Regions from separate parts of the Paenibacillus sp. FW104-T2 genome, predicted to be linked through region 2. Evidence: a T-box and tRNA genes for the amino acid it is inferred to sense, from the RefSeq annotation. Region 2 holds a T-box; the other holds one or more tRNA genes.
The links. The T-box of region 2 lies ahead of AC3WQ3_RS08010 (valine--tRNA ligase). A T-box ahead of a tRNA ligase gene usually reads a tRNA of that ligase, here a tRNA-Val.
Positions count from the first base shown of each region.

Region 1: it has a tRNA-Val gene. The T-box ahead of AC3WQ3_RS08010 (valine--tRNA ligase) is inferred to sense a tRNA for this amino acid. The anticodon was not compared.

Region 1 is NZ_JBYTCE010000002.1:230,855-243,231, reverse strand. It holds gene gnd (NADP-dependent phosphogluconate dehydrogenase) at 1-1,164, opposite strand, end outside; gene AC3WQ3_RS03915 (YkzI domain-containing protein) at 1,337-1,936, opposite strand; gene AC3WQ3_RS03910 (DUF1054 family protein) at 2,202-2,390, shown strand; gene AC3WQ3_RS03905 (MFS transporter) at 2,517-3,812, opposite strand; gene AC3WQ3_RS03900 (aminotransferase class I/II-fold pyridoxal phosphate-dependent enzyme) at 3,990-5,465, shown strand; gene AC3WQ3_RS03895 (DUF1292 domain-containing protein) at 5,618-5,935, opposite strand; gene AC3WQ3_RS03890 (stalk domain-containing protein) at 6,034-6,588, opposite strand; gene AC3WQ3_RS03885 (hypothetical protein) at 6,817-7,017, opposite strand; gene AC3WQ3_RS03880 (SDR family oxidoreductase) at 7,118-7,858, opposite strand; gene AC3WQ3_RS03875 (TetR/AcrR family transcriptional regulator) at 7,863-8,477, opposite strand; gene AC3WQ3_RS03870 (hypothetical protein) at 8,657-8,836, opposite strand; gene AC3WQ3_RS03865 (YdhK family protein) at 8,939-9,514, opposite strand; gene AC3WQ3_RS03860 (organic hydroperoxide resistance protein) at 9,707-10,126, opposite strand; tRNA gene AC3WQ3_RS03855 (tRNA-Val) at 10,379-10,451, opposite strand; gene AC3WQ3_RS03850 (hypothetical protein) at 10,592-10,837, shown strand; gene AC3WQ3_RS03845 (GNAT family N-acetyltransferase) at 11,075-11,518, shown strand; gene AC3WQ3_RS03840 (DUF3892 domain-containing protein) at 11,645-11,881, shown strand; gene AC3WQ3_RS03835 (hypothetical protein) at 11,965-12,246, opposite strand; gene AC3WQ3_RS03830 (hypothetical protein) at 12,240-12,377, opposite strand, start outside.
Region 2 is NZ_JBYTCE010000005.1:24,479-36,855, reverse strand. It holds gene AC3WQ3_RS08045 (precorrin-2 dehydrogenase/sirohydrochlorin ferrochelatase family protein) at 1-484, shown strand, start outside; gene hemC (hydroxymethylbilane synthase) at 487-1,443, shown strand; gene cobA (uroporphyrinogen-III C-methyltransferase) at 1,448-3,010, shown strand; gene hemB (porphobilinogen synthase) at 3,147-4,148, shown strand; gene hemL (glutamate-1-semialdehyde 2,1-aminomutase) at 4,308-5,612, shown strand; gene AC3WQ3_RS08020 (RluA family pseudouridine synthase) at 5,609-6,514, shown strand; gene AC3WQ3_RS08015 (LysM peptidoglycan-binding domain-containing protein) at 6,653-8,191, shown strand; T-box leader at 8,352-8,640, shown strand; gene AC3WQ3_RS08010 (valine--tRNA ligase) at 8,699-11,365, shown strand; gene AC3WQ3_RS08005 (bifunctional folylpolyglutamate synthase/dihydrofolate synthase) at 11,444-12,377, shown strand, end outside.

The sequences.
Region 1 (12,377 bases), on a different contig from region 2:
CAGGTTTTTGAGTGCTGCATCTTTGTCATAAGCTTCTTTGATGTTTTGCAGGAACTGTGAACGGATAATGCAGCCGCCGCGGAAGATCATGGCGATGTTACCGTATTTCAGATCCCAGCCATACTCGTCGGAAGCCGCACGCATTTGGGCAAAGCCTTGTGCATAGGATACGATTTTACTTGCGAACAATGCTTTGCGTACACTTTCAATGAACGCTTTTTTATCGCCGGAGAACGCTTCGGCTTTCGGTCCATTCAGGATTTTGCTCGCAGCTACACGCTCGTCCTTCATCGCGGACAGGAAACGGGAGAATACGGATTCTGTAATCATGGACAACGGTACGCCGAGATCCAGCGCGCTTTGGCTTGTCCATTTACCTGTTCCTTTTTGTCCAGCCGCATCCAGAATAACGTCAACCATCGGTTTGCCGGTTTCCGGATCGTATTTGGAGAAGATATCTGCCGTAATCTCGATCAGATAGCTGTCCAGTTCGCCTTGATTCCACTCTGTGAAGATTTCGTGCAATTCCTCAACGGAAACATTCAGAACGGATTTGAGCAGGTGGTATGCCTCACCAATCAACTGCATATCTCCGTATTCAATACCGTTATGCACCATTTTGACGTAGTGTCCGGCACCATCCGGTCCGATATATGTACAACAAGGATCGTCGCCAACCTTGGCGGAGATGGCTGTCAGAATCGGTTCAACCAGCTTGTACGCACTTTCCTGTCCGCCCGGCATAATGGAAGGACCTTTCAACGCGCCTTCTTCACCGCCGGATACACCGGTACCGATAAAGCGAATGCCTTTTTCCTCCAGCTCTTTGCTGCGGCGCTGGGTATCAGGGAAGTAGGCGTTCCCTCCGTCAATAATGATGTCGCCCTCATCCAGGTGAGGCAGTAATTGCTCAATGGTTGCATCCGTCGCTTTACCGGCTTGTACCATGATCAAAATTTTGCGCGGGGATTCCAGGGATGCCACGAACTCTTCAATGGAGAACGTGCCTGTGAGGTTTTTGCCTTCAGCTTCTTTCAGAAGATCATTGGTTTTCTCCGGGGAACGGTTAAATACCGACACCGTGAAGCCTCTGCTTTCAATGTTAAGGGCCAAATTTTTGCCCATTACTGCAAGTCCAATGACACCGATCTGTTGTTTTGCCATCTGGGTCCTCCATCCTTTGCTCCAATTAATTTTATTGAAATTGACTCTCAACAATACCCCCATTTTAACGGTTTTACGCATGGAAGTGAACCCCGTACTCCTGCTGCGCAACGAGAAAACACCCCAAATATCTGAGGTGTTCATCGTATTTTCATAAATACGGTCTTCCTGCTCAACCTTCGAGCATCAGCATGTGCCCGGACAGACGCTTTAATGTCTCTCGGCAGATGTCTGCTTTCTCTGTATTGTCCATCTGAATGGCAGCGTACAGACGCTCCAGTTCATCATCAATTTCCATCCGCAGGAGCATGAGACGCTCCTCCCCTTCTCGCGATAGAAACATCTCTTCCATCTCCTCCGCCGTCGGCGCGGGTTCCTTTTGAAAAATGACACGCTGTTTGAAGCCGGAAACTTCCACGAGACGTATTACCTCACCAAACAGAATGTTCTCCACCGTCATCTGCTGATCCTTGAAACGTTTAACGACAGCATGCCCGCGTGTATCCCCTATCAGCTTCTCAAGCCATTCTGCCAGCTTGGCGTCCTTAATGATGTAGTCACCTGTCATCTTGTAGTTCCCGCTGCGTGTCTGTTGAAAACGGAGCTTTACCAGCTTGCGCCCGGTGCGGACAGACAGAATAAAAAAGGATTCATCCTCGCTCCAATATAGTGAATACCCTTCACGAATAAGGTCTTTGATCAAATTTTGGATATGCCGACGGTTGAACCGCAGCTCCAGATTGCAATATTCAACTTCATAACTCTTATTCACGGCACTCCCCTCCATTTGTACCGGATGTGTTACCGGTCCTCTTCTTCCCGTGCTTAATTCATTGCTTCTTCCGTATCGGCTTACCCTATTTTATACTTCATTTTATGTAAGGGTACTTGGTTATTTGACTATTTTTCATCGAATCCTACAGTGGAATCGATGTTTCCGCGAATGCACAGGGGCAAGCCCCCGAATTTCATGATATACTGGACGCGAAATGGAGGAATACAGATGAATTTCTCGGGTTTTAACGACAACGATTTTGATGTATTTCAAGTTTGAGGATTTTGATAAAATCATTAGCAAGCTGAAAAAGGGGAAAAAAGCCGAGGTGATGTGCGGTCTGCGCAGGGATCGGGATATTCCGCTTCTTGCAGACGGAGACAAGTTCATGGAAACGGTCCGTTCCACATTCCAGACGCTCCTCCCGCTGTACAAGATGTCTTTTGCTTAAGTCGCTCAGAAAAATGGGTCCATTAACATTTATAAACAGTAACCATGTTCTGAATGTTGTGGCTTGCATATAGAAAAAGGAGTTCCAACACCGGATTAAACCCGGTATAGGAACTCCTTTTTATGTTCATTTGGCAGGTGCTGTGCGATACGGTCTTCGCGATAACACAAAATGCACAACCGCAAGCCCGGCCATAACAACAGCACTTCCGATAAATGGAGCCGGGTGGCTGATGTGGTCCCATAACAACCCCGAAACGATGGGGCCCACAACCATGCCGGACCCCTGAAGGGTGAGGAAAAATCCCCAGATGGCCCCTCGCTCCCCCTTCGGTATGAGAGTAGCCACGAAGGTATTCCAGGCAGGTAAAATCATGGCATAACTAACCCCTACCATCATAACGATGCCGAAAACAATCGGAATGGATGTAATGGACGCAAAGGCAAACAGACTTGCAGAGGCGAGTAAAAAGCCCATATGCAGAAATATCGATGTCCCGAATCGATCCACCATTTTACCCACTGGAAGCAGGGCAATCACCGTTATACCGCCGCCTGCGATTAACAGCAGACTATACAGGTTTGGTGAAATATGAAGGTCAGTTCGGGTATACAACGTAATAACCGGACTGAGGAGGCCTATAACAAAGGACTGCATAAACAGGGCAGGGTATACCAGCGGATTGACATTAAGCGTGCTGCGCACCCGCTGCAGGGTCCCCTGTACACTGTTTTTGAGCCTGATTAAAGGTGTAAGCAGATGAGGCTTCGGCGGGTATTTAACCGCTTTTGCGGTCGTTTCCCCTACTGTATGCTGCTGTTCTTCCACCACCACCCGTCCTGGTAGAATCATGGCGACCAAAATAACGAGGACGGCACAGCCAAGAAGGACAAGAAATACGGTACGATAATCGTGGTCGGTACGCTCAAGCAGCCAGTTCATGCCGATCGGTCCAAGTCCCGTTCCACCCAAAGCGGCCATTTCCAGTGCCCCCATCGCTGTTCCGTTTTTGTTTTGAGGTCCTGACAGGGCAGTCACCCCCGTCATGGCACAGGGCCAGAGCGGTGATGTCCCCACACCAAGAATCAGACAGGCCAGAGCCAGTCCAAATGCACTTTTGAAAAATATGATCATGAGTACCGCAATCAATGTACAGATCAGGGCCGTCACCATCGTTGCACGAAAACCGATGCGTTCTGCTGCCCAGCCCGATGGTGCCCTGAACAGATTGTCACCCAGGTATTGAAGGGCAAAGGCTACACCAATCACCCCTGCGGACAATCCCAAAATATTATCCATATACACTGGCAGGACGGCCACCAGCAGTGCTCCTTTAATCACTTCAACCAAGAAAAGCGTTAACCACATCGCGATGAAAAATGGTGAGCGCAAAATTTTGACTGGTTTAATTTCTGTCTGCATTTCATATTCCCCTTTCGGTGTTCACCGGCCCATCTCCTATCCATACTGTAACCGTCAGGGATACGCCCAAATCTTAGCAATTTGAAAATTTGTCAAGCCTACCGCTTGCATTCGGTTCCTAATTTGCTATACTCATCTTTGTTTGACATTTTATCAGGAAAGGTTGTGACAGCACTGATGGATCACCGCCGTACGCCGCTGTTTACCGCTTTAAAAAACCATGCGGCACTCAATCCGGTGCAATTTCATATCCCGGGACATAAAAAAGGATTGGGAACGGATACCGAATTTCGTGAATTTATCGGCGATAATGCCCTCTCCATAGATTTGATCAACATCGCTCCGCTGGATGATCTTCATCAGCCAACCGGTGTCATTGAGGAAGCGCAGATTCTGGCAGCCGATGCATTCGGAGCCGATCATACCTATTTTAGTGTGCAAGGCACAAGCAGTGCAATCATGACTATGATTCTGTCGGTATGCGAACCGGGTGACAAAATTATTGTGCCCCGCAACGTTCATAAATCGGTCATGTCTGCCATTATTTTCTCAGGAGCGAAGCCTGTTTTCGTATCTCCCGCACAGGATGCCAACCTCGGTATCGACCACGGCGTGACTACAGGTGCTGTACGACGTGCGCTTGAGCGTCATCCGGACGCCAAGGCATTGCTGGTCATTAATCCAACGTACTTCGGTGTATGTACAGACCTAAAAGAGATTGTCGAACTCGCACATAGCTACCAAGTGCCTGTACTTGTGGATGAAGCACATGGCGTACTCATTCATTTCCATGAGGAACTGCCGTTGTCTGCAATGGCTGCCGGAGCGGATATGGCTGCAACAAGTGTGCACAAACTTGGCGGTTCCATGACACAGAGTTCCGTGCTGAATCTGAACACCAAGAACGGATTTGTGAATCCGCAGCGTGTACAGACGATTCTCAGTATGCTGACTTCGACGTCCACTTCGTATATCTTGCTTGCTTCACTTGATACGTCAAGACGCAATCTGGCGCTGCACGGTCACGAAATGGCGCAAAAGGCCATTGATCTGGCCCAATTCGCGAGACGTACCATTAACGATATTGACGGTTTGTACTGCTTCGGCAAAGAGCTGCTCGGTACGGAGGCAACCTTTAACTATGATCCAACCAAAGTAACCATTCATGTCCGTCATCTTGGCATCACAGGCTATGAGACCGAGAACTGGCTGCGTGAACATTACAATATTGAGGTCGAGCTCAGTGATATGTATAATATTCTGTGCCTGATCACTCCTGGCGATACGGATGAATCGGTGGACATCTTGCTGAACGCACTTCAAGATCTGTCCCGTACGTATTATCAGGTTAACCCTGCACATGAACTTGTGGTTAAGGTTCCTGACGTTCCACAATTGATGCTCACACCGCGTGATGCATTCTACGGGGATACGGAGGTCATTCCTTTTAAAGAATCTGCAGGACGTATTATCTCTGAATTCATCTACGTATACCCGCCTGGAATTCCGATTCTGCTGCCGGGTGAGGTTATTACGCAAGAAAATATTGATTACATTATCGACCATGTAGAGGTTGGATTGCCTGTAAAAGGCCCCGAAGACCGCAGTGTCACCAATGTGAAAGTCATTGTGGAAGCAGATGCGATTTTCTAAAGGATTACTCTAATGATCCTACCCCCATGGGTAATGATATTGAAGGACCAAGCTCCGGCTTGGCCCTTTTTTGTTGCTTTTTTAGAGCGTGAAAACAAACAAAAGACCCCTTGAGATCAAGGAGCCCCGTTGTTCTATTGCATAAGAAAAAATTACTCTTGTCCTGCGACGAGCTCGTTGTATGCCGCTTCAACGCGGTTCCACTCGGCTTCGTCTTCAATATTGTAGAGCACCATTTCCTCGTCTTCTTCTTCCATACGCAGAATGATGCCGTCAGCTTCAGGATTGTTACGTTCCAGCAGGAGCGCATAAACATGGTTTTCCACGTCAAACGTCTCCACCAAAACCATCTCCACGTCATTTCCGTTCTCGTCTGTCAGAGTCAGAAGAACTTCTTCATGCTCGTGGTCGTGGTCATGGTCGTGACCGCAGCCGCAGGCATCGCCGTGTTCATGTGTGTGATCGCTCATTGATATACCTCGCTTTGTAAATAGAAATTGTGTAACCTTGCATATCGTAACATGTTCGCAAGGCTAGGTCAATTTACTCAGCAACGTTATTTTTCGCCTCATTCGTTCAGTGCGGTAATGATTTTCTCTGCCACCAGAACGTAGTTGCTGTTTGCATTTTCTTTAATATGAAAACCAACCTGGTATTTGCCAGCACGACTGAAATCATACGTAAAATCGTAAGTCCGGAACCAGAAATTATCTTTCTGGGTTTTGAGCTCCTGGGATTGAATATCCTTCACCTGGCCACTCGGATTGGTAATGGTCACCTTCACTGCGGCTACATCCGTTGTTAAGCTGTCCACTTGAGAAAACACATTGAATTTCAATTTGCCAACGTTCACGTTGCCAAATACGGTGTCTCCCTTAAACAGAAAAATATGTACATTCGGCTTAATCACCGTTACTCGCTTGTTGCTGTTATCCCATTTGGCGATCCCGCCTGCTTCTCTCACAGGTACATAGGTCGTTCCATCGATCAGGTAACCTCCGTCAGCTGCTTCCTTGCCGTTAATGAGCACCCGAACCTTTTCGTTCACGGAATCCGCAAACAATAAAGACCCGCCGAGCAAGGAGAATACCGTGACACACAGCAATATTCTTTTCCATTTCATTCCGTCAATATTCCCTCCCCTGCTGCAAGCTGTTGTACATTTATACTGCAGGTTCAACTACAAAGTTGCGCTGTTTTTCATCATTTTTCATTTTTTATCCAGAAAATTTCCCACCCCTTGGAACAATTAAAAAGAGGCCCTTCTCCTTCGAGAACGCCTCTGTAGTATGGTTGTTGTAAATACGAGCTTATACGAATTATTTCTGGGAAACTTCAGCCTGAAAAGACACTAGGAAGTCGTGTGCCGAGTCAGGATGCAAGGAACGCCTTTCCCTACGGCTCCAGCCGTCCGCATGCGTGCAGCGTATTCCATGCCTCGTGTACAGGGTGTCTTGCACCGTTCGCACACATCTGAAGTGACCAATTTCATGGACACACGGAGTTTGTCACTCTTCAACGCTGGTGCTTTTTTACCTTTGGCCTTTGCCATCCCGGATTCCCCATTTCCGCAAGTGCTTACTAATGTAGTGCATCATATGGGGATTCGCCCGGTTTGGTGTCAATGCCGAACGACTATTCTTGCGAAATCGTTAGATAAAACCACCGTTTACACGCAGTGTCTGTCCGGTGACCCACTGCGATTCAGGGCTGACAAGAAAAGAGATAACACTTGCAATGTCCTCCGGTTCGCCCAAGCGACCAAATGCATTCATCTTGCGCAGCCCTTCCAGCTGCTGTTCTGTCTTGCCAGCGGCAAACAGTTCCGTATTCACCGGACCAGGTGCCACTGCATTAATCGTAATCTGTTTGGAGCCGAATTCCTTCGCGAACTGTCGAGTAAATTGCTCCACTGCACCCTTGGTACCTGCGTACACGCTATATCCGGGAAACATCTGGCCAATTACGGAGGTGGAAAAGTTCACGATTCGTCCTCCGATTTCCATGATTTTCAGAGCTTGTTGACAGGCAAAGAACGTCCCCTTCACATTAATCGCAAATTGCTGGTCAAACTCCTCCTCGGTAACGTCCGCCAAAGGTGTCGTTTTCATCACTCCTGCGTTGTTGATCAGAATATCCACTTTGCCCAGCTGCTTCACCGTTTCGGCGAATAAGTGCTCCACATGATTCTTTTGTGCCAAATCTGCGTGGATCGTGATCGCACGGACACCCTTTTGCCGAGCTCGTTCTGCCACTTCTTCTGCCTTGTCTGGACTGCTCGCATAGTTGATGACGATGTCTGCGCCAAGCTCGGCGAGCTGCAGCGCTATAGCCCGTCCAATTCCGCGTGATGATCCAGTAACGATGGCAACTTTACCTGATAAATTTGTCATAAGATTACTTCCTCCCTGATTTCAGATGAAATACACCTTGCTCAATCAGCAACCAAACCTGCTCGAATTCCTCATCGATGGTCTCACGATGCCATTCATACGCATGTGCGGGATGATGAAAGCGAGCTGTTGCGTGTAAAATTCCTGCAGCAACCTTGTTCGGTTTCGGGAAACGAAGCTGCTGGTCCTGCTGTATAATCTCGGCGAGATGCTGTGTTAACTGCTCCACATGTCTGTAAATGAGTTCTGCCGATTCCTGTGTAACCTTGGCATACATATCAAATAACTCTGTGTCTGATTCTGCATAGTGCCGTTTAAGGTGATTTAAGGTTTCGATATATTTTTTGAGATGCTGTATTCCTTCTCCAGCTTCGATCTGTACGCTTACGACCTTCGCAAGTGGAGCGATAATCTCATCTTCCAACCACTGTGCCGTTACACCTTCAAGCAACTCCTTCTTGCTGGCATAATGCCTGTAAATGGTTCCATGGCTGACTCCAAGCAATTTGGCTACATCTGTAACGGAGGTTTTGGTAGCACCAAAACGCCGGATGGTTTCCTGCGTGGCTCTAATGATCTGCTCTTTGGTCAGAAATTCAGAAATTTTGTCTTTGGTCATATCCTTAAGATGGTTAGATTAACCACCCATTTGTCACCTCCATCGTAAAGTTAGAATATCACGGTTTATGACAAATGACAAATATTGATTTTTGTCATTTGTCACTCTAATGATAAATGCTCTTCACTCAGCAAAAAAGAGCCCCAGCAAAGGGACTCTTCATCTAATCGCTTCTTTATTTAGAAAACATACTTGAACAGTAAGAATAGGACAACCAGAATTCCTCCAAGAATCAGCCAGTTGGTGATTTCCCACCAAATGCCTTTACCTCCACCCGATATAAGCTGTTGTTCACGCTCCTGATGACGCTGGCTGTGTGTTTCTGTCTCTGAGGCATGCGGTGGTTTGCTAAAATCCATCATATACATTCCCCTTTCCAGCAGCTAAGTTCCGCCTTCAAGTTCCATTGTAACCCAGAATTGAGTTAAAGAATTGATTAATCTCATAGTAGATTCTGTTATCTATTCAGCGGATAACTCATCCTCTGTAACCCATTTATGATTTTTCACCAGATCTCCTCCAGTTGTCGGAATGTAATCCACCATATACACTGTCGTCTGTTTAGCGGAATCAACGGTGGCTTTCGCCCCTTTCATACCGGGCATGTGATCGGCATCCAATACAACCTCTGCTCCATCTTTAGAGGGCTTATCGTTGGGCTCCTTTATTTCCTCCTGGATCACCCACTTGTGATTCTTCACCGGCTCTCCTCCCGTTGTCGGTGTATACGTAACAGCATAAACGGTCGTTTCATAGGCCCCAACAATCGTGGCGGTTGCCCCTTTCATACCGGACATATGGTCGGCACTCATGATAACCTGGCTGCCAACGGGATAGGTAGGATCCACCTTTTCCATAAGCCCTTGCGGCAGCTCTCCTGAATCCGAATGGTGCATTTCTCCTGTAGTGGCTGTATGACTGTTATTGCTGTCTCCGCTGCCATTGCCGCTATTCTGTTCCGTATTTTTACCGCAACCACTTACTATCAGACTTCCGGTGATCAGTAGAGATACCATCATCATTACGTATTTTTTCATGTCTACTCTCCTTTGAAATGCGAATCTAGATATCCTATAATATACCCCATATGGGTATATTTCAACCTTCAACCTCCAAGCTTTACCCTTAGACCACTATAATAAAAAAAAACACCTTCAACTCTGTCCTTTCCCCTTTTTGCAATGGCAATGGGACAGACATTTGAAGGTGTTCTTAGTTCGTATTGATTGTTACGCCATCTCCAGAGTTACATTCACATTGCCTCTGATTCCTTTGGAGTATGGGCAATAGTCATGGGCAAGTTTGACAAATTTCTGGGCTGTCTCTTCGTCAAGACCCTCAATTTTCACTTCCAGCTCCACTTCCAACTTCACTCCGTTGTCCGAAGGATCTGTAACAAGCATAACCGTTGCAGATACGGTGCTTCGCTCAATTTCCACATTGTGTTTCTTCAATTGAAACTCCAAAGCAGAGTTAAAGCATGCACTATATCCTGCTGCAAACAGCTGCTCCGGATTCGTAGCCGTAGTCACTTTACCACCAAGCTCCGGCGGTGCAGCTACATCCAGCATAAATACGTTATCTGGTGATTGTACGATCCCTTGACGTCCACCTGTATTGATTACTGTCGTTTCATATAGAGTTTTCATTGTCATTTCTCCTCTTCATCATTGAATTTTATTTGATAAAATAATCTCGTTTAATTATTGTTTACAATTTGATTGTACACAATTTAATTTTGTTTGTAAATAATTATTTTGTTATAAAAAAAGAAGCCGCCATATTGGCGACTTCAACACTTCGTTTTCTTAGTTTATTGCCTCTAAGTATGATTTAAGTTTTTTAGTGAATTTTCAAAACAAACAAGAAAAAAGCCCTTGCTACGCAAGGGCATTTCGTTATGATCTGTAGTGGGCTCGAACCACTGACCCCTACCCTGTCAAGATAGTGCTCTCCCAGCTGAGCTAACAGATCATGATAACCTATTCTGTTCGAATGAAGTAACAGTATCATACCAAGTAAACGCCTACAATGTCAATGGTTTATTGGTTATATTTTGTGGAGATTGGAGCACACTAAGGAATGATTACCATTTCATCAAAGAGGTGACTTCTATGCCACACGCAAGCTCCCATAAATCCTGGACCTATCGCAAAAAATGGGGCTTCATTCTCCCCCTCACCATACTTATTCTCGTGATCTCCGGCTGCAGTCTGGAACGGGAAGAACATACCGTGCGATTTCAACAACTACAGCAACCGAATGTAACGGATGACCTGCCTGTTTGGCTTGATGTCTACTCGAAATCTGTCCATGAAGACGTCTATTCGCCTCAGGGAAACAGTGAACTTTTGCCCTGACACTCTTGCATGTTATCACTCATCCTCATCCCACTTTCTGGAGTAGGCTTTCTTGGTTACGTAATATAATAAAGCGATCATTCCGGCAGACATCAAGAGTGTAATGGTCATAATTCCTGCCACGCCCATCCTCTTCGCCCCTCTCCCAATATGTTCCAGACTCAACTATACAGGAAAAGCGATTTTTTGTATAATGCAGTCTGATATGTCGCTCAAGAGCAGAAAGAAGGAATGGAATTGGCAGCCGAAATTAGTTATGTAACGACAGATGAACAGCTCCAGCAAGCATTGGGCATCCGCCATGACGTTTTTGTCATCGAGCAGCAGGTGCCTGCCGAGATTGAAATCGATCAATTTGATGTCATCAGTCCTGATGTACATCATGTTTTATTAAGTACGAACGGACAGGCTGTAGCTACAGGACGACTTATCTATTACAGCAAGGATACGGCCAAAATGCAGCGAATCGCTGTGCTTCAATCCCACCGTTCATTCGGTTATGGACGTGTACTCCTGCTAGCCATGGAAGAGCGGGCACGGGAGCTTGGCTTGACTTACTCTGTACTGGATGCGCAATGTCAAGCCCAGAAATTTTATGAGAAGCTCGGATATGAAGTGATCTCGGAGGAACCTTTTTATGATGCCGACATTCTGCACGTACGCATGAGAAAGAGTCTGTAAACCCTATCCTTCAGTGAATTTACGTGTTTTACAAGTGTTCTACGATGTCATGCATACTTTTCTTCGATTCGGACAGGCTAAAGGGGAACTCAAATTCTCATTTCCTCAGATAAGGAGTGTGACATGATGAATCAGACGACACGTGAGAGCTTCACAGCAGTACAAAAGAATGGCGACGGTGATCTGACTGGCTTTCAAACCTCATCTGGACGCATACTTGATTATCAACAAGCGCTGGCAGAAGTACAGGCAGGATCCATAGCGGGTGTGAATGTGTTTAAAGGTAAGGACGGGGAAATGTACATTCGCGGCGATGCGGACGGCGACCCGACCAACAATCTGGATCAACTCCCCACTTTCTGAATATATGAACGATGTGCAATAACGAAGCAAGCGCCAGTCCGTTATCCCGGATTGGCGTTTTTTCATTTCGCAATAAAGTTTCCCTAGTATTCCAAAAAATATTTAACGGCATCTCCAGCAGGCTGACTCTTGCGGATCGGCTGCGGATCCTGTTCCCATGCCTGCAAGATTTGTATTCCTTCCAGCGTCGACTTATCGGCCCAGTTAATATGCTGTCTGCGCTCCAGTTCAAGCAATGATTCGCGAATGAGGTCACGGCTTCGCCCCGTCTTATTCTCCAGCTCATCCATTCGGGGCATACGTCGTCGCTGCCCAGCATAATTAACGATAATTCGTAAAATCTTCCGTTCAAAATCGTTTAACATATGCCCGCCTTCCCGTCCTTATGAAGGATAGGACGCCATGCCAGAATACCTTGCTCCAGGAATGTCCGGGGTGATCCATCTGCTCCTGCAGATGCTCGGATTCTCCCACCTCGCACACTGTTAATACGAAT
Region 2 (12,377 bases):
GTCCCGAATTGAGTGGATAGCCCGGTCCTACCGCAAAGGTGATTTGCGGGGGGCCTTTCTCGTATATGCAACAACGGATCATGTTGAAGTCAACGCACAGGTAGTACAGGAAGCTAACGATGCGGGCATAATGGTGAATGATGCGATGTCTTCCGAGAACAGTGCGTTCATCACCCCCAGTGTGGTCAGGCGTGGAAGATTGAGCATTGCCATCTCAACGGCTGGAGCAGGACCGGCAGCTGCTGCAGAGATTCGATCTACACTGGAGCAGCAATTTGGAGAAGAATACGAGACGTATATTGAATTTCTGCATCAGATGAGGATTCAAGTGAAGTCACGTGTGTCGTCTCCGCGTGTGCGAAGCGTTTTACTGCGGCGATTGACTGAAATGAATGTGCTGGAGGATATCCGTGCAGGGCAATTTCGGTGGTGGACAGAAGAAGAAATCGGGAGCTGGATATCCCGTAATCAGGAGGAGCTGTAGACATGCGTACAATTAAAGTGGGAAGCAGACAAAGCGCACTGGCTTTGACACAGACAGGCCATGTAATTCAGGATTTACGCAGCATTTGTGAGCGAGAAGGTTTAGCATTTGACTTTGAAGTACATAAGATCGTTACGAAGGGTGACTTGATTCTCGATGTAACGCTGTCCAAAGTCGGTGGCAAAGGTCTGTTTGTCAAAGAGATCGAACAGGCCATGTTGGATCGAACCATTGATATGGCTGTGCACAGCATGAAGGATATGCCGTCCGAACTGCCGGAAGGATTAATCAACGGCGCTGTTCCGCGCCGTGCTGACCCACGTGATGCATTGATTTCCAATGGGGGGTTATCTCTGGATCAATTGCCGGAAGGGGCGAGAGTGGGGACAAGCAGTCTCCGTCGTTCCAGTCAGTTAAAGGCATACCGCCCGGATCTGCAGCTCGAATCCCTGCGTGGTAACATTGACTCACGTCTTCGCAAGCTGGAGACAGAGGGGCTCGATGCTATTATTTTAGCTGCTGCAGGATTGTATCGAATGGGCTGGCAGGATCGGATTACCGAGTATCTGTCCGAAGAGGCTTGCCTTCCTGCCGTTGGCCAGGGTGCACTGGGAATTGAATGCCGTGAGGATGACGCAGAGCTGCTTCATCTGTTGAAGCTGTATAACGATCCGGAGACTGCTTTTCCTGTTATGGCAGAACGTAAATTCCTCAGTGTATTGAATGGGGGATGTCAGGTGCCTATCGGTGCTCATGCCGTCTGGAATCGTCAGCAAGATACAGATTCCCCGAATGGGCAAAACACGTTACAATTAACGGGTATGGTTGGTACGCCGGATGGCGGACTGATTCTTAAAGAAGCTCTGACCGGAACAGATCCGGTACGTCTTGGAGAAGAAGTAGCGTGGAGATTGATTGAACGGGGAGCAGAGCAGATACTGGCAGAAGTTAGGGGATGAGGACATGGTGGGAAAGGTCTTTTTGGTAGGAGCAGGTCCAGGGGATGCTAAGCTGATAACGGTAAAAGGATGGGAGTCTATCGGCAAAGCAGATGCTGTAGTCTATGATCGTTTGGCCAGTCCGAGATTGTTAAAACAGATGAAGCCTGGCGCAGTGAAGATTTACGTAGGCAAGCGGCCTGACCGTCACACGATGAAACAGGAAGAGATTAATCAGCTGCTCGTCGATCTGGCCCTTGAAGGGAAAGTGGTTGTTCGGCTGAAGGGCGGAGATCCAACGATATTTGGACGCGTTGGCGAAGAGGCAGACCTGCTGCGCAAAAACGGCATTCCTTTTGAAATCGTGCCTGGGGTTACCGCAGCCATAAGTGTGCCTGCTTATGCCGGAATACCGGTGACCCACCGCGATTATGCATCATCCATTTCCATTATTACAGGGCATGAAAGCCCGGACAAGCTGGATCGCAGCATCCATTGGGATAAAGTAACGAACGCAACGGGAACACTGGTATTTATGATGGGTGTGGCCAAGATCGGCTATATCAGTGAACAGCTCATCCGTCATGGCCGTCCGGCACAGACACCAGTCGCACTGGTTCGTTGGGGAACAAGAGCTGAGCAGGATACCCTTGTGGGTACGCTTGAAAATATAGAAGCCAAGGTTATTGCAGCCAACTTCCAACCGCCTGCAGTCATTGTTGTGGGGGAAGTGGTGAACCAACGTGAGCAATTGAAATGGGCTGAGGTACTACCGTTGTTCGGCAAACGAATTCTGGTGACGCGCGCTCGCAGTCAGGCGAGTGAGCTGGTGAACCGCATCGAGGAACTTGGTGGTGAACCGTATGAGTTTCCAGTTATCGAAACCGTTATGCCTTCGAGTGAAAAAGGAAAACAAAGTGTCAAGGATGCCTTCGGTGCGTTAAATACATTTGATTGGGTATTTTTCACGAGCGTAAACGGTGTGGAATTTTTCTTCCGTCATCTGGAAGAGCAAGGCAAGGATATCCGGGCTATGCATCAAGCAAGAGTTGCTGCGGTTGGACCTTCAACTGCCGAGGCCTTGCGCAAACACGGTATTTTTGCCGAAGTGGTCAAAGGGCCCTTTCAGCAGGAAGGTATGCTGGAAGCTTTTGAGAGTGAACTGAAAAAAGGTCAGAAAGTGCTGCTTCCCCACGGTGATCTGGCACGATCCTGGTTGCCTGACCAGTTGAAGGAACGTGGACTTGAGGTCACGGAAGCGATCATCTATGACACCGTACTCGCGGGTGAGGATGATGATGAACTTCTGAAGCTGCTGGAAGAAGGCGGTATTCACGCGGTGACGTTCACGAGCTCTTCAACGGTTACGAACTTCATGGAGATGCTTAAACGGATGGGGCTCCAAGATCCATTACCGTTGTTAAAGAATGTCGAGGTTGCTTGCATAGGGCCAGTGACTGCCAAAACGGCAGAAGCAGCTGGCTTGAAGGTAACGCTGATGGCCGCAGAAGCAACGATCGAAAGTATGATCTCTGCGCTGATTGAGTGGAAAAGGACGCCTTCTCCAGAAGGGGCTGTGCCTCGTTGATTTAGGAAGTGTAGCGCTATTGTAATAGATCGTATCCATATACCAAAATGCAGATTGATGAAGCGTGCTGAATTCGTTAGGATACCGGCGCGCTTCCCTTTTTGCTCTACTTTACTCTAAGAGAGGATGTATCTATATGAGTTTTCCAATTGTACGACACCGTCGCTTACGTCAATCTACAGGCATCCGCAATATGGTCAGAGAGACTCATCTGACCGTGGATGATTTTATCCAGCCCATCTATGTAACTTACGGTGAAAACGTAAAATCCGAGATCAAATCGATGCCAGGCGTATTCCGTTTTTCTCTTGACCGTCTGCAGGAAGAGGTAAAAGAGATTGCCGATCTGGGAATTCCGGCCGTGTTGTTGTTCGGTATTCCTGAGACAAAGGATAGTATTGGTTCTTCTGGTTTCGCTGAAGATGGTATTGTGCAGGAAGCAACGAAATTGATTAAGTCCTGGTATCCCGACCTGCTGGTTGTGGCAGATACCTGCCTGTGTGAATTTACGGATCACGGGCACTGCGGCATGGTGCATACCGTGGAAGTTGACGGACATATCTGCGGAGATGTTCTGAATGATGAATCACTGGATCTGCTTGTAAAAACAGCTGTATCCCAAGCCAAAGCAGGCGCGGATATTATTGCCCCATCCAATATGATGGATGGATTCGTCCAGGCCATTCGTGCAGGACTGGATGAGAATGGATTCAGCCATATTCCAATCATGTCATACTCCGTTAAATATGCATCTGCTTTTTATGGTCCCTTCCGTGAAGCAGCGGATTCCACACCACAGTTTGGGGATCGCAAATCATATCAGATGGACCCGGCCAATGCCCGCGAGGCATTGCGCGAAGCCGAAACGGATGTGCTTGAAGGAGCAGACATGCTGATGGTGAAACCGTCACTCTCCTATCTGGACGTGATGCGTACAATCAAGGATCAATTTGACCTCCCGCTTGTGGCCTATAATGTAAGTGGTGAGTATGCTATGGTGAAGGCTGCAGCAATGCAGGGTTGGATTGATGAGAAAAAGGTCGCCATGGAAATTCTGCTTAGCATGAAACGTGCGGGTGCGGATATGATCATTACGTATTACGGAAAAGATGCCTCCCGCTGGTTGGCTGAGAAGTAATCGTTCTTTGTAATTACACGTTTGCTAAGAGAGTCGTTATAAAATGATCAACATATAGCAAGGCCCTGCACGACCCTGTTATGTCGCTTGTATAGATCATTGTATAGATCAGTTTACTGTTCATATAAGAGCGGGGCCTATATATTAAGGAGGATGTTCATGACTGCACAATCAGGAAAAAGACGAAACGATGAGCGCTCACGCAGCGCATTCGAGGAAGCCAAGCAGTACATACCTGGAGGCGTAAACAGTCCCGTTCGGGCATTCAAATCCGTAGGACTTACCCCGATCTATGCAGAACGCGGAGAAGGGTCCAAGATTTACGATATTGATGGCAATGTATTTATTGATTATGTGGGCTCATGGGGACCGCTTATCATGGGACATGCCCATCCTGATGTTGTTGAAGCACTGCGTGAAACAGCTCTGAAAGGAACGAGCTTTGGTGCTCCAACGCTGCTGGAGACCGAGATGGCTAAGCTTGTTTGCGAACGCGTACCATCCATTGATATTGTGCGGATGGTCAACTCGGGTACGGAAGCAACCATGAGTGCCATCAGGTTGGCGCGCGGTGTAACGGGCCGCAGCAAAATTTTGAAGTTTGAAGGTTCATATCACGGACATGCGGACAGCTTGCTGATCAAAGCGGGCTCCGGTGTCGCTACCCTTGGATTGCCAGACAGTCCTGGAGTTCCTGAAGGGGTCGCTACCAATACGATCACGGTACCTTACAATGATCTGGAATCGGTTAGCCTTGCCTTTGAACGTTTTGGTGAGGAGCTGGCTGCTGTCATTGTCGAGCCTGTGGCTGGGAATATGGGCGTTGTACCTCCGGCAGAGGGCTTTCTTGAAGGCCTGCGCAGTCTGACGAGCCAGTACGGCAGCCTGCTCATTTTTGACGAAGTCATGACCGGTTTCCGTGTCGGCTTGAACTGTGCACAGGGGCGATATGGTGTTACGCCCGATCTGACATGTCTTGGTAAAGTTATCGGCGGCGGCCTTCCGGTCGGAGCATATGGTGGTCGTCGGGATCTGATGGAGCAGATCGCTCCAACCGGCCCGATCTATCAAGCGGGAACACTGAGTGGTAACCCACTGGCTATGGCAGCAGGGTATACCACCCTCAAGCTGTTGACACCGGAAGTCTATGATCGTTTGGAGACGTTGTCGGCTCGTTTGCAGGCTGGCTTCGAAAAGAATGCAGCAGAGACGGGTATTGCAGTAACCATTAACCGCGTTGGTTCCATGGTATGTCCATTCTTCAGCAGTGTACCTGTTACCAATTACGATATAGCCAAAGGAAGCAATTTGGATCAATTTGTTCGCTACTTTGCAGCAATGGTTGATCAGGGTGTAAGCGTGGCACCTTCCCAGTTTGAAGGCATGTTTGTGTCTGGTGTGCATACAGAGCAGGACATTGATGATACGATTGAAGCAAACCGCAAGGCTCTTCAATCTCTATGACGATCAAAAGTTGGAAGCGTCGTGGAGAATGGCTGGAGCTGATGCCAGGCAAAGTGGTAACAGGCAGTCCAGACAGACAGCTTGCGGCAGAGCAATGGCTGCTCACTGAACTTTCGTTTCCAGAAAAGCTGCTTCGTCAGCTCAAGGCAAATCACGGAATTCAACTCGCAGGGGACCGGCTTCGGCTGGCCCTTTTTGCATCTCGGCCCATTGATGTTGAACCCCGTTGGGCAGAGATTGAGGTGCTGTACGAGGATGATTTTAGTCTGGTTGTACATAAACCCGCGGGTATGAAGCTCCATCCGGATGGAACTCTTGCCGATCATGCCATTACGCTGGATCACGCTGTCGCCTCTTATTATGAGATCAATGGTATCGACACCAGCGTGCGCCATGTGCACCGCCTCGATGAAGATACAACAGGCCCCGTTCTCTACGCCAAGAATGCTTTTGCTCTGGCAAAATTGGATGAGGCAATGCGTCGCAAAGAAATTGGGCGTCAGTATGTAGCCATTGCGGAAGGGCAGGTACCTCCGGAATGCAGCAAAATTGATGCGCCCATCGGTAAGGACAGGCATCATAAGCAGCGCAGACGCGTTTCCGAGAGTGGGCAGGAAGCAGTAACACATGTAGAGATTGTGGAAGTGTGGGAGCGGGCTACACTTGTGCGTTTAATACTGGATACTGGACGTACACATCAGATCAGAGTGCATCTGAGTTATGCCGGATACCCGCTTGTTGGCGATCAGCTGTATGGAGGAAGGTCAGATGCCATTGGACGCCAGGCACTTCATGGTGAAGTGTTAACGTTTAATCATCCGCTCACGGGAGCGCTGATTGAAGTTCAAGATCCGTGGCCTTCCGATTTTGAACAGCTAGTCCAGCGGGAACGCACAACCTAATAAAAAGGCAAGCTTTGAACAAAGGTGGCATGCTCATCTCATCGATGGCATATAGATGGGGTAACGAAGGATTTGGACCATGGATCAGTCCCATGAGAAGGATCATGGTGAACATATGCCGAAAGGAGGACGCCACCTTTGTTGAATCAACCTTATGGTTTGCGGTTCGATATTTATGAGCGCGTTCATTTGTCCGAGGGAGTCCCTGCCATTGAGGAACTGGAGGAAATTGAGTTATACCCGCGTATTCAAGTCATCGGTCAGGATGATCATGCAACGTTGCGAGGCCATCTTTTGCTTACAGGTGCGTATCGGGGAGAGAACGAGATCTCGGAGGAACTGAAACATTTTATTCCGGTTGAGATCACAGTTCCCCTGAATCGGGTAAGATCACTTGAGGATATCTCAATTGAGATTGAAAACTTTGATGTGGATTTGTTATCCAGCCGAAGCTTGAATATTACAGGTGTGTTGTCACTGCGTGGCATTGAGGGCTTTCCTGTTGAAGAGCCGCAGGCCTGGTCGGCGGAAGAGTTTACCGTGGTACACTCCCCTGATCCGCAGCAGGTTAACCGCTCTCCGGAGGCGGGGGATGCAGATGCTGGCTTGAACACCTTTGCCCAGGAATATCTGCTGCAGCGCAGTGAAGAGGAAGGTCTGCCTATAACGGCCGAGTCTCTAGACACATCTGAATTGCCAGGAAATCCGCAGCAAGCCGCTGAAGAAACTATCCGTTATGAAGAAGATGCGCAGCCGGAAGAGCAGTTAATTCCTGCACCGCAACAGATCTATGCTGATACGCCTGAGAATCAATATGAAGAAGAATATCAGAAAAGACCGGCTGAAGATAACGCTCCTTCATTAATCACCCAAGAAGATGAAGCAACCGGTAATGAAGTGCCCTCCTCACCTTCACCCGTCTCGTCTTTTATGGCGGAGACTGCAGACCGGCTGGCTTCTTATCCGGAGTCAGAGCCATTGCTACCTCTGGCTGAGGAATCACCATCTATCTGGGCCGAGCCTTCCGTGGAGACCTTACATACAAACACGGGGCTGAGCCAACAACCATCGGAAGACGTGGCTGTTTCGAATGTTTGGAACTTCGAATCTTCCAGGTCAGGTTCACCGCAGGAAGATCAGACGGAGGCTGAGAAGCCAGCAGAGAATTGGCAGGAAGTGTTTGGAGCGTCTGAACTGGAATCTGCCGAGGGGGAAAGACCTTCTGCACCGGAAGCAGTGGATGCAGATGAATCTTCAGAGCCTGTTTCGTTCATTCCTGAACCTGTGGCTGAGACAGAAGACAAGCCAGAGCTCAAAGTCGCGTTTGGCAGCAAGAGGGAGTCTTCACCAAGACAGGAAGAAGGGGTGGGTATCTCGTCCCTGTTATCTTCGGGTAGGTCAGTGCGGGATACAGAAACGGATCGGGAGGACGATTCGGTCGCTGGCTCCGTACAGGAAGAAGCCTACCAGGCAGATGATGTTCAGTGGAAGAACCTGTTCTTGGGCACGATTGTGGATCAGACACCATTCCGCAAAGTTAAACTGTGCATCGTCCAGCGGGAAGAGACGTTGGATAGCATTGCTGACCGCTACCAATTGAGCACCCGGGAGCTCCAGTTATACAATCGGTTATCTGAACAGGTCGTTGAAGAGGGGCAGATTCTATACATCCCCTGATCTCTGACTTGTAAAATAACGTCCATACCAACCCGCGATCCAATAAGGATTGCGGGTTTTTGCTGCTTTTTGGCTTAACATGCAGGGCTGCCGCCCGTTTCCGCTGTTGTCAGGTTGACTATCGGGCACGGTCAGGGTATGATGTGTTTAGGTTTTTTAAAGAACAACGTCGAATGGGAGTAGTAGACAGCAAGGCCTTTCAGAGAGCGGGATTGCAGCGCTGAGAAATTCCGCAGGAACCTACTGATCGAAGTCGCCCGGGAGTTGCCTGTTTGAATATGAGGAACGATGAGACATGTCATTGTGATTTGTTTGTTCCTGAAGTAGGATGGGCCGGTAGCAGCCGTTATCTGCTTGAAGTGTCACGATAGCCTCAGAAAGGCATGCTGTTTCTTTCTGTCTGCGTGAAACAAAGGTGGTACCGCGAAAGCTAACCTTTCGTCCTTTGATGGATGAAAGGTTTTTTTGTTTTTTGGCGATGATGATTAAGTAACGGAGGAATGACACATGTCTGAAGAAAAAAAATCAGCGGCAACTGAAATGCCGACGACGTATGATCCGAAAGCTGCGGAGCAGAAATGGTATTCTACCTGGACAGAGCGTGGATATTTCAAGGCTGGTCAGCGCAAGGATGCTGAGCCGTTTACCATTGTAATTCCACCCCCGAACGTAACAGGCATGCTTCATATCGGGCATGCACTGGATTTTACACTGCAGGATATCCTGATCCGCACCAAACGGATGCAAGGATATGACGCTTTGTGGCTTCCAGGTTCTGACCATGCAGGTATTGCGACTCAAACCAAAGTAGAGCAAAAGCTGCGTGAAGAAGGCTTGACCCGCTATGATCTCGGACGCGAGAAGTTCCTGGATAAAGTCTGGGATTGGAAAGACCAATACGCGACAACGATCCGTCAGCAGTGGGGTAAAATGGGGCTCTCCCTGGATTATTCACGTGAACGCTTCACGCTCGATGAAGGGCTTTCCCAAGCGGTGCGCAAAGTGTTTGTTCAGCTATATGAAAAAGGCTTGATTTACAGAGGCAAACGCATTATTAACTGGGATCCGGTGAACCGTACTGCATTGTCTGACATCGAGGTTGAGTACAAAGAGGTTCAGGGACACCTGTATCATCTGAAATATCCACTTAAGGACGGTAGCGGTTATGTTACAGTGGCGACGACTCGTCCGGAGACGATGCTCGGTGATACTGCGGTTGCGGTTCATCCAAAAGATGAACGCTATGCAGACATGATTGGCAAAACGCTGATCCTGCCGATCATCGGCCGGGAGATTCCGGTTATTGCAGATGATTATGTAGATAAGGAATTCGGAAGCGGTGCTGTAAAAATTACGCCTGCACATGATCCGAATGACTTCGAAGTGGGTCTTCGCCATAACCTGCCTCAGATCACAGTAATGGATGAGACAGGTACCATGAATGCGGAAGCAGGCAAATATCAGGGTATGGATCGCAGTGACTGCCGCAAGCAGATCGTTGCAGATTTGCAGGAACTGGGTGTCTTGATCAACATTGAGGATCACACACATCAGGTTGGACACAGCGAACGGACGGGAGCTGTGGTTGAGCCTTATTTGTCCACACAATGGTTTGTTGAGATGAAACCTCTCGCCGAAAGAGCCATTCAAAAACAGCAAAACGGGGAAGGCGTAAACTTCGTTCCGGATCGTTTTGAGAAAACATATCTGAACTGGATCGAAAATGTTCGTGACTGGTGTATCTCACGTCAGTTGTGGTGGGGACATCGTATTCCTGCCTGGTACGACGATGAGACTGGCGAAATTATTGTATCGGCTGAAGATCCAACAACCCTGCCAGAGTACGCTGGTCGTAAGCTGAGACAGGATGAAGATGTTCTGGATACATGGTTCAGTTCGGCATTATGGCCTTTCTCCACGCTCGGCTGGCCTGAAGATGCAGAAGATCTGAAACGTTACTATCCGACAAGTGTGCTTGTAACCGGATATGACATCATTTATTTCTGGGTTGCACGGATGATCTTCACAGCTCTGGAGTTCACGGACGAAATTCCATTCAAAGATGTTCTGATGCATGGTCTGGTTCGTGATGCGGATGGCCGCAAAATGTCCAAATCACTCGGTAACGGTGTGGATCCGCTGGATGTTATTGAGAAATATGGTGCAGACGCGATGCGTTATATGATCTCCACCAGCAGCACGCCTGGCCAGGATCTTCGTTTCCGCTGGGAGCGGGTAGAACAGGCACGTAACTTTGCGAACAAAATCTGGAATGCATCACGTTTCGCACTGATGAATCTGGAAGGCTTTACTTACGAAGATCGCGACATCAGCGGAGAGCTTGGAACAGCCGATTATTGGATTCTGCACCGTCTGAACGAAACTTCCCGCGATATTACGCGTCTAATCGAAGCATACGAATTTGGGGAAACAGGGCGATTGCTGTACAACTTTATCTGGGATGACCTCTGTGACTGGTATATTGAATTTTCCAAGTTGTCCTTCTACGGTGAAGATCCGGTTGCCAAGAAGAAAACACAATCGGTACTCGCTTATGTCCTGGATCATACCATGCGCCTGATTCACCCGTTTATGCCTTACATCTCGGAAGAGATCTGGCAGCATCTGCCTCATGAAGGCGAGACGATTACACTTGCATCTTGGCCAGTGTACGATCCTGCCCTGGAAAATCCGGAAGCCGTTGCCGAAATGAACCTGCTCATGGATACCATTCGTGCCGTACGTAACATTCGTGCAGAAGTAAACGTGCCGATGAGCAAGAAGATTGAATTGATGGTAAAAGCGAACAGTGCCGAGACATTCAGTATTATCGAACGCAACAGCCATTACATTCAACGATTCTGCAATACATCCGAGTTCGACAGCGGACTTGATCTGAGTTCACCGGATAAGGCCATGAGCGCTGTAATTACGGGAGCTGAACTTTACTTGCCGCTGGCGGGACTGATTGATATTGAGCAGGAAGTGGCTCGCCTGGAGAAAGAGCTGCAGAACCTTGAAGGCGAAGTACTCCGTGTAGAGAAAAAGCTGGCCAATGAAGGCTTCGTAGCCAAGGCACCAGCCAAGGTTATTGAGGAAGAGCGCGCCAAACAAGCGGATTATTCGGATAAACGGGATAAAGTCATCGCCCGGATCAAGGAACTGAAAGGTTAATGTTTCTGGGTCGGATGGAGAGCAAGCATGCCATCCGGCCGCTTTTTTCAATCAAACTCGGGACCGAAGGTGAAACATATGACGGAACTTAATGGCACGGGCGTAGATGCCCCTCTGCATACCTATGACGAGGCTGTGGACTGGATCAATGGCCTTATTCCTTTTGGCATCAGACCCGGATTGGAACGAATCACGGAGCTCATGTCATTGCTCGGTAATCCTCATCAGCGTCTCAAATTTATTCATGTCGCGGGAACGAACGGAAAAGGTTCGACTTGCGCTTTTTTGACGTCGGTGCTGCTTCAGGCGGGGTACGATGTAGGAACGTTTACGTCTCCGTATATCACGAAATTCACGAATCGTTTTCAATACAACGGCGAGGATATTCCGGAAGAGACTCTGCTGAAGCTGGCGAATCGACTCCATCCGCTGGTCACAGATATGGCCACTACTGTTCTTGGATCACCTACCATGTTCGAAGTGTCTACAGCCCTGGCACTCTTGTACTATGCAGAAGAGTGTTATCCGGATGTAGTAGTATGGGAGACTGGGCTGGGGGGAAGGATGGACGTAACGAATATCGTTACACCCGTGGTTTCGGTCATTACGAATATCGGTATGGATCATACGGATGTCCTGGGTGATACCATTGAAGCGATCGCGGGAGAAAAAGCAGGCATTATTAAACCAGGCGTACCTGTTGTCACCTGTGTTACACAGCCAGAGGCTGTTAAGGTGATTCAGGAAAAGGCCCAGCAAGTCCGATCAACTGTGTATTTGTCCGGAGAACAATTTTCTTACCATAGACTCCATAGTGATGAGAATGGTCAATCCTTTCATTTTGCTGGACCATTCCGCGAGCTGGATGCTCGCATTCGAATGCAGGGTATTTATCAGATGGATAATGCTGCGGGTGCTCTTATGGTGCTTGAATTGCTCAGACAGTACATGGCATTCATTCTGGATGACAGAGATATTGCCCTTGGATTGGAGAATGCCTTCTGGGCTGGCC